3 regions of the Enterobacter sp. SCRI0065 genome follow, and region 2 is predicted to be linked to each of the others. Evidence: predicted binding sites of a transcription regulator. Region 2 holds the regulator's gene; each other region holds the start of a gene.

Region 1 (4,290 bases), on a different contig from region 2:
GACTAACCTGGTCGGCAATGGCGTGGCGACCGTTGTGGTCGCAAAATGGGTGAAACAGCTGGATCACAAAAAGCTCGATGACACGCTAAATAATCGTGTGTCCGATAGCAAAACCCACGATTTATCCTCTTAAAATCCGTTCTAATGCCCGCTTACCCTTGTCGGGGGGCGGGCTCCTGCGCATAATAACTACTCATACCTGTCATAATTCGACAAGATTTTTTTCGGGTATATTTCACTTCTTGCCGTGACGTTTTGCTGTACACGCGGTCTAATCGAAGTGTTTTAAAACGTCATCTTCAGAGTGTTCAACGCAATAAGACACTCTTTTTAACCAGGAATGTTGATCAGGGGTTTACATGCAGGGCACAAAAATTCGACTTTTAACCGGCGGTTTGCTGATGATGGCAGCAGCCAGTTATGTGCAGGCAGAAGCGCTCCAGCCCGACCCGGCCTGGCAACAGGGGACATTGGCAAATGGTTTTCAGTGGCAAGTCTTAGCCACACCGCAGCGTCCCAGCGATCGTATTGAAATCCGCCTTTCTGTGAATACCGGTTCGTTAACCGAGAGCACACAACAGAGCGGGTTAAGTCATTTTATTCCTCGACTGGCGCTGACCCAGAGCGGCAGTTTGCAAGCAGTACAGGTGCGTTCATTGTGGCAGCAGGGCATCGACCCTAAACGTCCACTTCCGCCTGCGGTCGTCTCCTACGACTACACCATGTTTAATCTGAGCCTGCCGAATAACCGTAACGATCTGCTAAAAGAAGCATTAACCTGGCTTGGCGATACGACAGGCAAAGTCTCCATTACCCCAGAAACGGTTAACTACGCCCTTAGCAACAGCGACATGGTAGCCACCTGGCCGACGGATACGAAAGATGGCTGGTGGCGTTATCGCCTTAAAGGCTCAACGCTTCTGGGCCACGATCCCGCTGAGCCGTTAAAACAGCCGGTTGATATCGAGCAGGTCAAATCGTTCTACCAGAAATGGTACACCCCGGATGCCCTGACGCTGATCGTGGTGGGTAACGTCGATAGCCGCTCTGTCATTGAACAAATTAGTAAAACGTTTGGTGAACTGAAAGGTAAGCGCGAAGTTCCTGCGCCGGTTCCCACGCTGTCTCCGCTGCGCGCTGAACCGGTCAGTATCATGACCGATACGGTGCGTCAGGATCGGCTGGCATTAATGTGGGATACCGCCTGGCAGCCCATTCGTGAGTCTGCCGCGCTGCTGCGCTACTGGCGTGCAGATTTAGCGCGTGAAGCGCTGTTCTGGCATGTTCAGCAAACGCTGAGCAAAAACAACGCTAAAGACATCGGGATTGGCTTCGACTGCCGCGTGCTGTTCCAGCGCGCGCAATGTGCCATCAACGTAGAATCACCCAACGATAAGCTGAACGCTAATTTAGGCGTTGTGGCGAAAGAGCTGGCGAAAGTGCGTAAAGACGGTCTGGCCGAAGAAGAGTTTAACGCACTGGTTGCGCAGAAAAATCTTGAGCTGCAAAAACTGTTTGCGACCTACGCGCGTACCGACACTGACTTGCTGATCAGCCAGCGTATTCGCTCGCTACAAAATCAGGTCGTGGATATTGCACCGGAGCAGTACCAGAAGTTGCGTCAGAATTTCCTGAACAGTTTGACCGTTGACATGATTAATCAGGATTTACGTCAGCAACTGTCTCAGGACATGGCGTTGGTTCTGCTACAGCCGAAAGGCGAGCCGGAATTCAATATGAAAGACCTGCAAGCGACCTGGGACAGTATTATGACGCCAGTATCGCAAGCAGCGGCACAGCCAGCGACGGATGATTTACATCAGGATGCGACGGATATTCCGCAAGCTCAGTAAATGACATAAAAAAAACCGGTGGCAGAAGCCACCGGTTTTATTCGTCAATGAGCGGGCGTGAACGCCACAGTCGCTGGCAAGCGGTTATCAGGTAATGACCATCGGCCAGTCAGGAGGCGTATGGCTCATCGCTTCTACCATCACCACTTTGACGTTTTCCCAGATAGTCACGATATCTCCCACCGTGATACCCAGCAAACCCGTCGCAAACCAGCATGCTGCGCCAACACCGAGCAGGGTGCTGATCACCGCAAGCCCAGCATAGTCAGACTTGCGTAATTGAATATTTAACGTGCTGGCTAAGAACATCATAACTGCACTCAACAATGGCCAGCGCAAAAGAACCATGCTGGTGGTAATGGTCGCCATAGAACCGATCCTCGAAATCAAATAACAACAATGAAACATTGTTTCGTGTTACACAATATTTGTGAACTATATCACATTTGCTCTTTTATTCGCCAGACTTGTTGCCGTAGAAATGTGCTCTTTCTACCTTTTTTCAGGCGCAGGATGTGGATTGCAGAATATATCTTTGCAGGCTAATAGATGACTTGAACGTTTCTTTATATAAAATTCATCGGGATAGGTGAAATCGATACCGTTAGCGGCTCTCTGTACAATATTTACAGTATTAATACTATGGATTATGCTTGAACGGACAATTAAATATACGCGCAGTTAATAACTCAGGCCTTTGAATTTATTATTTTTTATTAGTCTTTGTCATTTATTTTTCACACATGCATGCTCTTTTTGTACATAAATATGCGATGTCAGGAAAATATTCGCCGTTAATTTCTATTCGAGTTCTGAGCTATTCGTTGCGTCCGGTTTTTATCATTCAATGGCCTGCGAATAAAAATGATGAAAGTAACACGCCGCGAAATTGTTAATGACAGCATGCAGGCTTTGCATGCTTTAGCAAAACTGATGCCGCTACTGACATCGCAGAATTCATTGTCTGAGATGCTGGACACCATCAACCGTTCGTTGGGCTCAACGCTCGCGTGGGTCAGCGTTGATGATGATGCGGGTTTGCCGCGCATCATCTGTGCCGGGGAGGTTGCCTGTCATTCTTACGACGTCACCGAATTTCTGGCCAGTACCGTAATGCAGCGCCATCATCGTTCATGGCGCGCCATCTACTGGAAAGAAAAGGTTGGCAGAGCGTTATTTGCGCCCCAGCACCCCAGCTATGAGCAACTACAAAGCGGTGTTTTATGTAAGCTCACTTCCCGTGACGGGCGCTGCGGCGGCTATTTCTTTCTCGCCTTTTCACAGCGCTTATTGACCTTGCCGATTCTAAAAAACATCGTCGTGGTGTTGGTGGAGAAGCTAAAAGATTACTTCGCAGAAATGATCTCCCGAGAGCGAACGGCTCATGAGATGCAACGCGTGGTGACTCAGTACAAAACCTTGTTCGAACGCGCCCCAGTGTTGATGAATTCCTTTGATCGACTCAATCGTTGCGTACTCTGGAATGCTGAATGCGAAAAAGTGTTCGGCTGGAATATGACGGAAATTAATCAGTATGCCGATCCGCTGGCACTGTTTTATCCCGACCCTGAAGACCGACGGCGGGTGCGTGATTCAATTCATTTATCCCCGCTTAAAGATATGTATGAATGGCGTCCGCTGCGAAAAGATGGCACACAGCTCACCGTTTTGTGGTCGAACATTCTGTTGCCGGATGGCTCTGTTCTGAATATTGGCCTTGATATCACCGAGCGCAAGAAAGCGGAACAACAGTTGACGTTGAAAGCCACCATGGATGACCTGACCGGATGCTTCAATCGCTCTGCGATTTTGCAGCAGCTAAAAGCGACGCTGGAGAAGCACCAGCGGAAAGAGGCTAACAGCCAATTTTGTGTGCTCATGTTTGATTTGGATTACTTCAAGCAGATTAATGATGAGTGGGGGCATCAGGTGGGAGATACGGCGTTAATTCATTTCTGCGATCGTATTCGTGAGTTAAGCCCCATCAATTCCGCACTGGGCCGGGTTGGCGGCGAAGAATTTTTACTGCTGTTATCACATGCAGACGGTGAGGCGGCGATGGCGCTGTCGACCAATTTGCGTCGAGCGCTGTTTACCCGCCCGTTACTTGTGGGGGATAAAACGCTAATGCTTTCCTTTAGTGCGGGCGTGGTGGAAGTCAGCCACGGCCAGCGTGATACCTCTACATTGCTTACGCGGGCGGATAAAGCGTTATATGACGCAAAGCGTAGCGGAAGAGGAAAAACGGTTATCTCTGTTGATTATTTATAAATCACTCGCCAGGAGTCAATACCGTCAAATAGTATGAAAATTCATGATCCTGTTGCGAATTTTTCATGCTGTTGTAAGTTTGGCTTAATCAATGATCCTCTGTTGTGTTAACTTAAAACCCATCGGTTAGACTGGATAAATATTTTCCTTAATAAAAACGGGACGC
Region 2 (4,290 bases):
CAGCGTTGCAGTGCAATTTCACACGATTCTAAATATCGCTGAGCCAGATCTGGCGTCAGCATCGTATGCTCGCGTGCCAGCGTCGTCATCGCATTAATATGCTCGACGATAAACTGGCTGTGCGTCACCCATAGCTTCATGTCTGCCAGATAGTGCGAATTAAAGCCCGGCTCCTGCATGGCCTGATTCAGCGAGTTAAACAGGGCGTTGTGCGCCTGGTTCACCTTCATACGCTGATACGCCAGCGGTGAAGGCTGCGGATCGGCGCTCAAAATCAACCGAATAGCCTGCTGGTCAGCTTCCAGTGCATCGTGGGCGTTTTGGCGTAATAAGCCGCTTTGCCATTGCGGCCACAGCCAGACCATGCCGCCAAAGGCGATCAGACAGCCAATCAGCGTATCGACCAGGCGTGCCACAATGAACTGTTCGCCGTTTAGGGTGAGCAACTGTAAGGTGTATACCGCTGTGACCGTAAACCCCACCATCGCCCAGCCGTAGTTTTTGCGGATGAAGAGATAGCTGACCAGGGTGATAACCAGCATACCCGCGAGGGTGTACCCGTCCGGGACGTGAAAGTGCAGCGTGACCCCGGCTATGACTAACCCGGCGATAGTGCCTCCTGCCCGATGAAGGATGCGTACCCGCGTTGCACCGTAGCCGTTTTGCGTGACGAACAGCACGGTCATTAAAATCCAGTAAGGCTTAGGCAGATGCAACGCCACACCCATCAGGCTGGCGAAACTTAACATGACGCTAATACGTGCCGCGTTGCGCAGTGCTGAAGACTTGAACGACAGATAGCTTTTCAGCGCGGGTAAGAGCGGGAGGCGTTTTTGCTTATCGGCCATCAGGTCGCGCGGGTAGAGCGGACGCTGTGTTCGCAGCACGCGTGCGATGCGGCTAAAGTGCCACGCGCAGAACTGCCCAACCGGGTTATCCGCATGCTGGTGGGCAATTTTTTCCAGCGCACCCAGCTGTTTATCCATCGTAAAGCGCGTGGGATATCGGTGGTACAAGATGTCGTCAGCCAGCACGCGCAGGCGTCCCGCAACGGTCTGGGCATTCCAGCGGATCACCGCCTCGGCGTGGCTACGCTCCACCAGCTTTTGTACTTCTTCAGGATGATGCAGACTAACGGAGATATGCTCCTGCAAATCCAGCCCAACCTGAAAAGTTCGTAGCAGCCGTTTGTATTCGTGGTTTTTATTGGCCGCGAGCATGTGAAGCTGTTGGTAACACTGGCTAATCAAATCGACTACTTTTTGTTGACGAGCCAGCAGTGGCGGCAACGCTTTTTCCGGATCGGTATGTTGTGTCAGCAGGGTGTATTTTGCTTCGCAATAGTCAGCGAGCTGTCGGTAGAGCAAGCTCAGCGACTCCCGCAGGGGCTGTTCCCGCCACATCCAGAACCAAAACCAGTTGAACAGCCCGTACCAGAGCGTGCCGAGGGCGTAAATTAAAAGCGGCTCCCACACCGGCATATTTCCGGCGAGGCTAAGCGTAAAAATGGCGGCAATCAGTGATGCAGGCAGTAATCGGGCATGCAGAGAGCTGATCTCTGCCGTGACGCCTAACGTCATGGCCAGCACCGTCAAAATCAGTGGCAGCGGAATATCACGAGCCAGTAAAAGCTGAACGGCAAGGCTACATCCTGCAAACAGGCAGCCACCGATAATCAGACGTTTGAAAAAACGTTTATGCGGAGTATCCAGACCCGCGATATTGCAGCAGGCAGGAACAAGCGAGAAAAGCAGACCGTGTTGCAGGTGGCCGAGAAGTAAACCGACAGCCACGGGAAGACATAACACCAACGTTTGTCGTAGTGCGTAGTTAACTTCTGGGTGATAAATCAGTCTGCGCCACATGGGTGAGAGAGACAAAAACGGCGTGACATCTTGCGATGGCACGCCGTTTTAACCGGGGTTAACGGGTTCCGTAAACCACGATGGTTTTGCCGTGAGCGGAGATCAGGTTCTGATCTTCAAGCATCTTCAGAATACGGCCAACGGTTTCACGAGAACAACCGACGATCTGACCAATCTCCTGACGGGTAATTTTAATTTGCATACCGTCCGGGTGGGTCATGGCGTCTGGCTGTTTCGCCAGGTTGAGCAGAGTCTGGGCGATGCGGCCCGTTACATCCAGGAAGGCGAGGTTACCCACTTTCTCAGACGTGACCTGTAGGCGGTTAGCCATCTGCGCAGAAAGACGCATCAGAATGTCCGGATTGACCTGGATGAGCTGACGGAATTTCTTGTAAGAGATCTCAGCCACTTCACAGGCCGATTTTGCACGTACCCAAGCGCTACGTTCCTGGCCTTCTTCAAACAGGCCCAGCTCACCGATGAAATCGCCCTGATTCAGATAAGAAAGGATCATCTCTTTCCCTTCTTCATCTTTAATCAGCACGGCCACTGAGCCTTTCACGATGTAATATAACGTTTCCGCTTTTTCACCCTGGTGAATCAGCGTGCTCTTCGATGGGTACTTATGAATATGGCAATGAGACAAGAACCATTCGAGTGTCGGGTCTGTTTGCGGTTTGCCAAGCACCATGCGCTGTTATCCTCTGTTATAAGCTGTCACCAGAGTCATAAGTTGCATCCTGACTCTGGGGTTGCAATCGAATTCTTACCCGTACCTGGGATTTGGCTGTCACAAATATTTGCAGCCAGTAAAGTTTGATGTCCTCTGCATACATGTGTAACGTCAATGTATTACTGTAGCATCGAGACTGTTTTAGCATAGCTTTTGCCGCGTGTCTCCTGGTGTCTCGCTTCAGCATGATGCAGGTCGCCTTCCAATGAGAGAATTGTCACGCACACCTAATCTGTACGAAAAAATGCAACTTCGGAGTGAATAAAATGCAAGCGCGCGTGAAATGGGTTGAAGGTTTAACGTTCCTCGGCGAATCCGCTTCAGGACACCAAATTTTGATGGACGGTAACTCCGGTGATAAAGCCCCTAGCCCGATGGAAGTGGTGTTAATGGCCGCTGGCGGATGCAGCGCGATCGACGTGGTGTCTATTTTACAAAAAGGCCGTCTTGCGGTGACTGACTGTGAAGTTAAGTTGACATCAGAGCGCCGCGAAGAAGCGCCGCGTCTGTTTACGCATATTAATTTGCATTTCATTGTGACTGGTAAAGAGCTAAAAGATGCAGCGGTGTCACGTGCGGTGGATTTGTCTGCGGAAAAATACTGCTCCGTAGCACTGATGCTGGAAAAAGCGGTGAAGATTACGCATTCGTATGAAGTGATCGAGGCGTAAAAATACGCCCGGTGGCGCTGTCCACAGCGCCGCCGGGCATAAAACGTTATGCGATCTGCTTGCCTTCCATCAGTCGCTGTACCAGCGGCATCATGATTAACTCCATCGCCAGACCCATCTTCCCGCCAGGTACCACCAGCGTATTAATGTGTGAAATAAACGAGCCTTGCAGCATCGCCAGCAGCCACGGGTAATCGATATCTTCCAGATTGCGGAAATGAATCACCACAAAGCTCTCGTCCAGTGACGGAATCGTTTTGGCCGCAAACGGGTTGGAGGTATCAACCGTTGGAACGCGCTGGAAGTTGATATGCGTGCGCGAGAACTGTGGGGTCAGAAAGTTGATGTAATCTTCCATAGAACGCACGACCGAATCCATCACCGCCTCGCGGGAATGGCCGCGCTCGCTGGTGTCGCGCGTGAGCTTTTGGATCCACTCGAGATTCACAATTGGCACCACGCCGACCAGCAAATCCACGTGCCGCGCTACGTCCTGATGGGGCGTCACCACGCCGCCGTGTAGCCCTTCATAGAACAGCACGTCGGTCGGTTCCGGCAGCGGCTGCCACGGCGTAAACGTGCCAGGAACCTGATTCCACGGCACGGCTTCATCGTAGGTGTGCAGATATTTGCGTGACTGCCCTGTTCCGGTTAACCCATATTCCGCGAAGGTTTGTTCCAGCAGACCAAAGTCGTTGGCATCGGGGCCAAAATAACTGATGTGCTTGCCTAAATCGCGGGCCTTGCGAATGGCCATGTCCATTTCAGGGCGGGTAAAACGATGAAAGCTGTCGCCTTCGACTTCTGCCGCCCGTAAATTGAGCTGAGCGAAAATCTTACGAAAAGCGAGGCTGGTGGTGGTGGTTCCCGCACCACTCGATCCCGTAACGGCAATAACCGGATGTCTGGCGGACATAGCAACTCCCTGACTGGAAAGATGAAGCAATCAACCGCGAAACTGATTGCGGGGCATGATGTTGACCGTTTCGTGCAGTTCAGACCACACCAGCAACACCTCGCC
Region 3 (4,290 bases), on a different contig from region 2:
GGTATCCACCAGACGATACTGATAGCCTTCGAGCTTCGGCAGCGGGCTTTTAGCCGCCAGATCGAGAATAAAGGTTTCCGATTTCAGCTTGGACAGCAGGTTTTTCATCGAGGTGTTTTCCACCAGTTCACCATGCTGGATAATACCGATGTTACGGCACAGCATTTCTGCCTCTTCCAGATAGTGGGTGGTCAGGATGATGGTGGTACCTTTGTCATTCAGGTCTTTTAAAAAGCCCCACATTGAGCGGCGTAGTTCAATATCGACGCCCGCGGTAGGCTCATCAAGAATCAGCAGTTTGGGTTCATGCATCAGCGCACGGGCGATCATCAAACGGCGCTTCATGCCGCCAGACAGCATCCGCGCACGTTCATCACGTTTTTCCCACAGATCGAGCTGTTTCAGGTATTTTTCGCTACGCTCCATGGCATCTTTACGCTCGACGCCATAATAGCCCGCCTGGTTCACCACGATTTGCTGAACGGTCTCAAACGGGTTGAAGTTAAACTCCTGCGGCACCAGCCCGAGCTGGCGCTTGGCATTTACAACGTCTTTTTCGAGATCGTAACCAAACACCGCCACCTTGCCGGACGTTTTATTAACCAGTGAACTGATAATGCCAATGGTGGTAGATTTACCTGCGCCGTTTGGCCCCAGCAGGGCGTAAAAATCCCCCGCTTCTACTTTCAGGTCGATCCCGCGCAACGCCTGAACGCCGCCGGAATAGACTTTTTTAAGCTGCTCAAGCTCCAGTGCAATTGTCATGAATTAAACTTACCTATAGTTCTGACACACGTTGTGTGGTTTCAATAAAAGTCGAGTTACCCTATATTAGCGCAACGCAATTACTCGGTTACAGGTCGTTAACCTCTATGAATGACATAGATACACTCATCAGCAACAATGCACTATGGTCAAAAATGCTGGTAGAAGAGGATCCGGGGTTTTTCGAAAAACTGGCGCAAGCGCAGAACCCACGCTTTCTATGGATTGGATGTTCCGACAGCCGCGTCCCGGCTGAACGCCTGACCGGTCTTGAACCTGGCGAATTGTTCGTTCACCGTAACGTTGCCAACCTGGTGATTCACACCGATCTCAACTGTCTGTCCGTCGTCCAGTACGCGGTCGATGTACTCGAAGTTGAACATATCATTATTTGCGGCCACTACGGCTGCGGTGGCGTACAGGCTGCTGTCGAAAATCCAGAACTGGGTTTGATCGATAACTGGCTGCTGCACATTCGCGATATCTGGTTCAAACATAGCTCACTGCTGGGCGAAATGCCGCAGGAGCGTCGACTTGATACTCTGTGTGAGCTCAACGTGATGGAACAGGTGTACAACCTGGGGCACTCCACCATTATGCGTTCAGCCTGGAAGCGCGGGCAGAAAGTCTCGATTCACGGTTGGGCCTACGGTATTTCCGACGGATTACTGCGAAATCTGGAAGTGACGGCAACAAATCGCGAGACGCTGGAACAGCGCTATCGTCAGGGCGTTTCTAACCTGACCAAAAATCACGCCAATCACAAATAACCGTTAAAAGCCGGGTTAACCCCGGCGATTTACCTACTCGTCGAGCAATACCACTTTGCCAACGTACGGCAGATGACGATAACGCTGGGCATAGTCAATGCCGTAACCCACCACGAACTCATCCGGGATCGAGAAACCGATAAATTCAACCGGCACGTCGACTTCACGGCGGGATGGTTTATCCAGCAGCGTACAAATCGCCAGCGATTTTGGTCCGCGCAGGCTCAGGATTTCGCGCACTTTAGACAGCGTGTTACCGGAGTCGATAATGTCCTCGACGATCAACACATCTTTGCCGCGAATATCTTCATCCAGGTCTTTTAGGATTTTCACGTCACGCGTCGTCGACATGCCGCTGCCGTAGCTTGAAGCGGTCATAAAATCGACCTCGTGGGAAACCTGCACCTGACGGCACAGATCCGCCATGAACATGAACGAGCCGCGTAACAGACCCACCAGCACCATTTCGCTGCCGCTGTCTTTATAACGTTCGGTGATTTGACGACCCAATTCGGCGATACGCGCTTTGATCTCGTCTTCCGGGATCATCACTTCAACAGTATGTTTCATATTACTAACCGTATGATTTTAAAACCAATCTATCAACCCGATACAACCTGCGTCCGGCATTGATTCGCAAGTGAAGAAGTATACCAGCAAATGCATGCCGAAAACGCATGTGTTGTTAAAAGCAAATTTTGTGATTCCGATCACACTTGTTAATACCTATAATATATTGCTGACAAATAATTAACAAAACTGAAGAGTACATTTTCTATGGCTGAAACAAAAACTCAACGGTCACGTCTACTGGTGACATTAACAGCGGCGTTCGCAGCTTTCTGCGCACTCTATCTGTTAGCCGGTGGCATCTGGCTGGTCGCATTAGGCGGCTCCTGGTACTACCCAATAGCGGGCCTGGTTATGATTGGTGTAACCGTTCTGCTGTTGCGTGGTAAACGCTCTGCACTGTGGCTTTACGCCGCATTGCTCCTCGCAACGATGATCTGGGGAGTCTGGGAAGTCGGCTTTGACTTCTGGGCGCTGACACCGCGCAGTGACATTCTGGTCTTCTTTGGTGTCTGGCTGATTCTGCCATTCGTCTGGCGTCGCCTGTTCATTCCTTCCCGTGGTGCCGTTTCCGCGCTGGTCGTTGCTCTGCTCATCACGGGTGGCATCCTGACCTGGGCTGGATTTAACGATCCGCAGGAAGTAAAAGGCACACTGAGCGCCGAATCTACCCCTGCGGCAGCAATCTCTCAGGTTGCCGACGGCGACTGGCCTGCCTATGGACGTAACCAGGAAGGTCAACGTTATTCTCCGCTGAAGCAAATCAACGCGGATAACGTCAAAAATCTGAAAGAAGCCTGGGTGTTCCGCACTGGCGATCTGAAGCAACCCAACGATCCGGGCGAACTCACCAACGAAGTGACCCCCATCAAAGTGGGCGACATGCTTTACCTGTGTACGGCGCACCAGCGTCTGTTCGCACTCGATGCTGCCACCGGTAAAGAAAAATGGCACTTCGATCCACAGCTGAATTCCAATCCGTCGTTCCAGCACATTACTTGTCGCGGCGTGTCTTATCACGAAGCCCGCGCGGATAATGCCAGCCCGGAAGTGATTGCGGATTGCCCGCGTCGCATCATGCTGCCGGTGAACGATGGTCGTCTGTTTGCGATCAACGCCGAAACCGGCAAGCTGTGCGAAACCTTTGCCAACAAAGGTATTCTGAATCTACAGACCAACATGCCGAACACCACTCCGGGTCTGTATGAGCCAACCTCACCGCCGATTATCACCGATACCACTATCGTGATTGCCGGTTCGGTCACGGATAACTTCTCCACTCGCGAAACCTCAGGCGTTATTCGTGGTTTTGACGTGAATACGGGCAAACTGCTGTGGGCCTTCGATCCGGGCGCGAAAGATCCAAACGCGATCCCATCGGATGAACACACCTTCACCTTTAACTCGCCAAACTCCTGGGCACCGGCGGCGTATGACGCGAAGCTGGACCTGGTGTATCTGCCGATGGGCGTGACCACACCGGACATCTGGGGCGGTAACCGCACGCCGGAACAGGAACGTTATGCCAGCGCTATCGTGGCGCTGAACGCGACGACCGGCAAACTGGCGTGGAGCTATCAGACGGTTCACCACGACCTGTGGGATATGGACATGCCGTCTCAGCCGACGCTGGCGGACATCACCGTTAACGGCAAAACCGTGCCGGTGATTTATGCTCCGGCGAAAACCGGTAACATCTTCGTGCTGGACCGCCGTAACGGCGAGTTGGTGGTGCCTGCACCGGAAAAACCGGTTCCGCAAGGCGCGGCCAAAGGCGACTACGTTTCCAAAACGCAGCCGTTCTCTGACCTCAGCTTCCGTCCGAAGAAAGATCTGACCGGTGCGGACATGTGGGGCGCCACCATGTTCGATCAGTTGGTGTGCCGCGTAATGTTCCATCAGTTGCGCTATGAAGGCATCTTCACGCCGCCGTCCGAGCAAGGCACGCTGGTGTTCCCGGGTAACCTGGGGATGTTCGAATGGGGCGGGATTTCCGTTGATCCGAACCGTCAGGTCGCGATTGCTAACCCGATGGCGCTGCCGTTTGTCTCTAAGCTTATCCCTCGCGGTCCTGGTAACCCAATGGAGCAGCCGAAAGATGCGAAAGGCAGCGGTACCGAAGCCGGTATCCAGCCGCAATACGGCGTTCCGTTTGGCGTGACGCTGAACCCGTTCCTCTCTCCGT

What was found. Region 2 encodes CRP, which controls carbon source genes, mostly activating them, when cyclic AMP is high. Its sites were predicted from a motif close to ATGTGANNNNNNTCACAT; they were not measured.
Region 1: the regulator CRP is predicted to act here: its motif matches at 2,282-2,299, upstream of AC6EMZ_RS19315 (YjcB family protein).
Region 3: the regulator CRP is predicted to act here: its motif matches at 2,234-2,251, upstream of hpt (hypoxanthine phosphoribosyltransferase).

The regions. Positions count from the first base shown of each region.
Region 1 covers NZ_JCBAJB010000009.1:31,811-36,100, forward strand. The annotation lists gene AC6EMZ_RS19305 (dicarboxylate/amino acid:cation symporter) at 1-133, shown strand, start outside; gene AC6EMZ_RS19310 (M16 family metallopeptidase) at 360-1,853, shown strand; gene AC6EMZ_RS19315 (YjcB family protein) at 1,941-2,222, opposite strand; gene AC6EMZ_RS19320 (sensor domain-containing diguanylate cyclase) at 2,721-4,124, shown strand.
Region 2 covers NZ_JCBAJB010000006.1:199,250-203,539, forward strand. The annotation lists gene AC6EMZ_RS16835 (YccS/YhfK family putative transporter) at 1-1,865, opposite strand, end outside; gene crp (cAMP-activated global transcriptional regulator CRP) at 1,924-2,556, opposite strand; gene AC6EMZ_RS16845 (OsmC family protein) at 2,865-3,269, shown strand; gene AC6EMZ_RS16850 (phosphoribulokinase) at 3,316-4,185, opposite strand; gene AC6EMZ_RS16855 (YheU family protein) at 4,216-4,290, opposite strand, start outside.
Region 3 covers NZ_JCBAJB010000004.1:375,481-379,770, reverse strand. The annotation lists gene AC6EMZ_RS14265 (ABC transporter ATP-binding protein) at 1-765, opposite strand, end outside; gene can (carbonate dehydratase) at 873-1,535, shown strand; gene hpt (hypoxanthine phosphoribosyltransferase) at 1,569-2,105, opposite strand; gene AC6EMZ_RS14250 (glucose/quinate/shikimate family membrane-bound PQQ-dependent dehydrogenase) at 2,313-4,290, shown strand, end outside.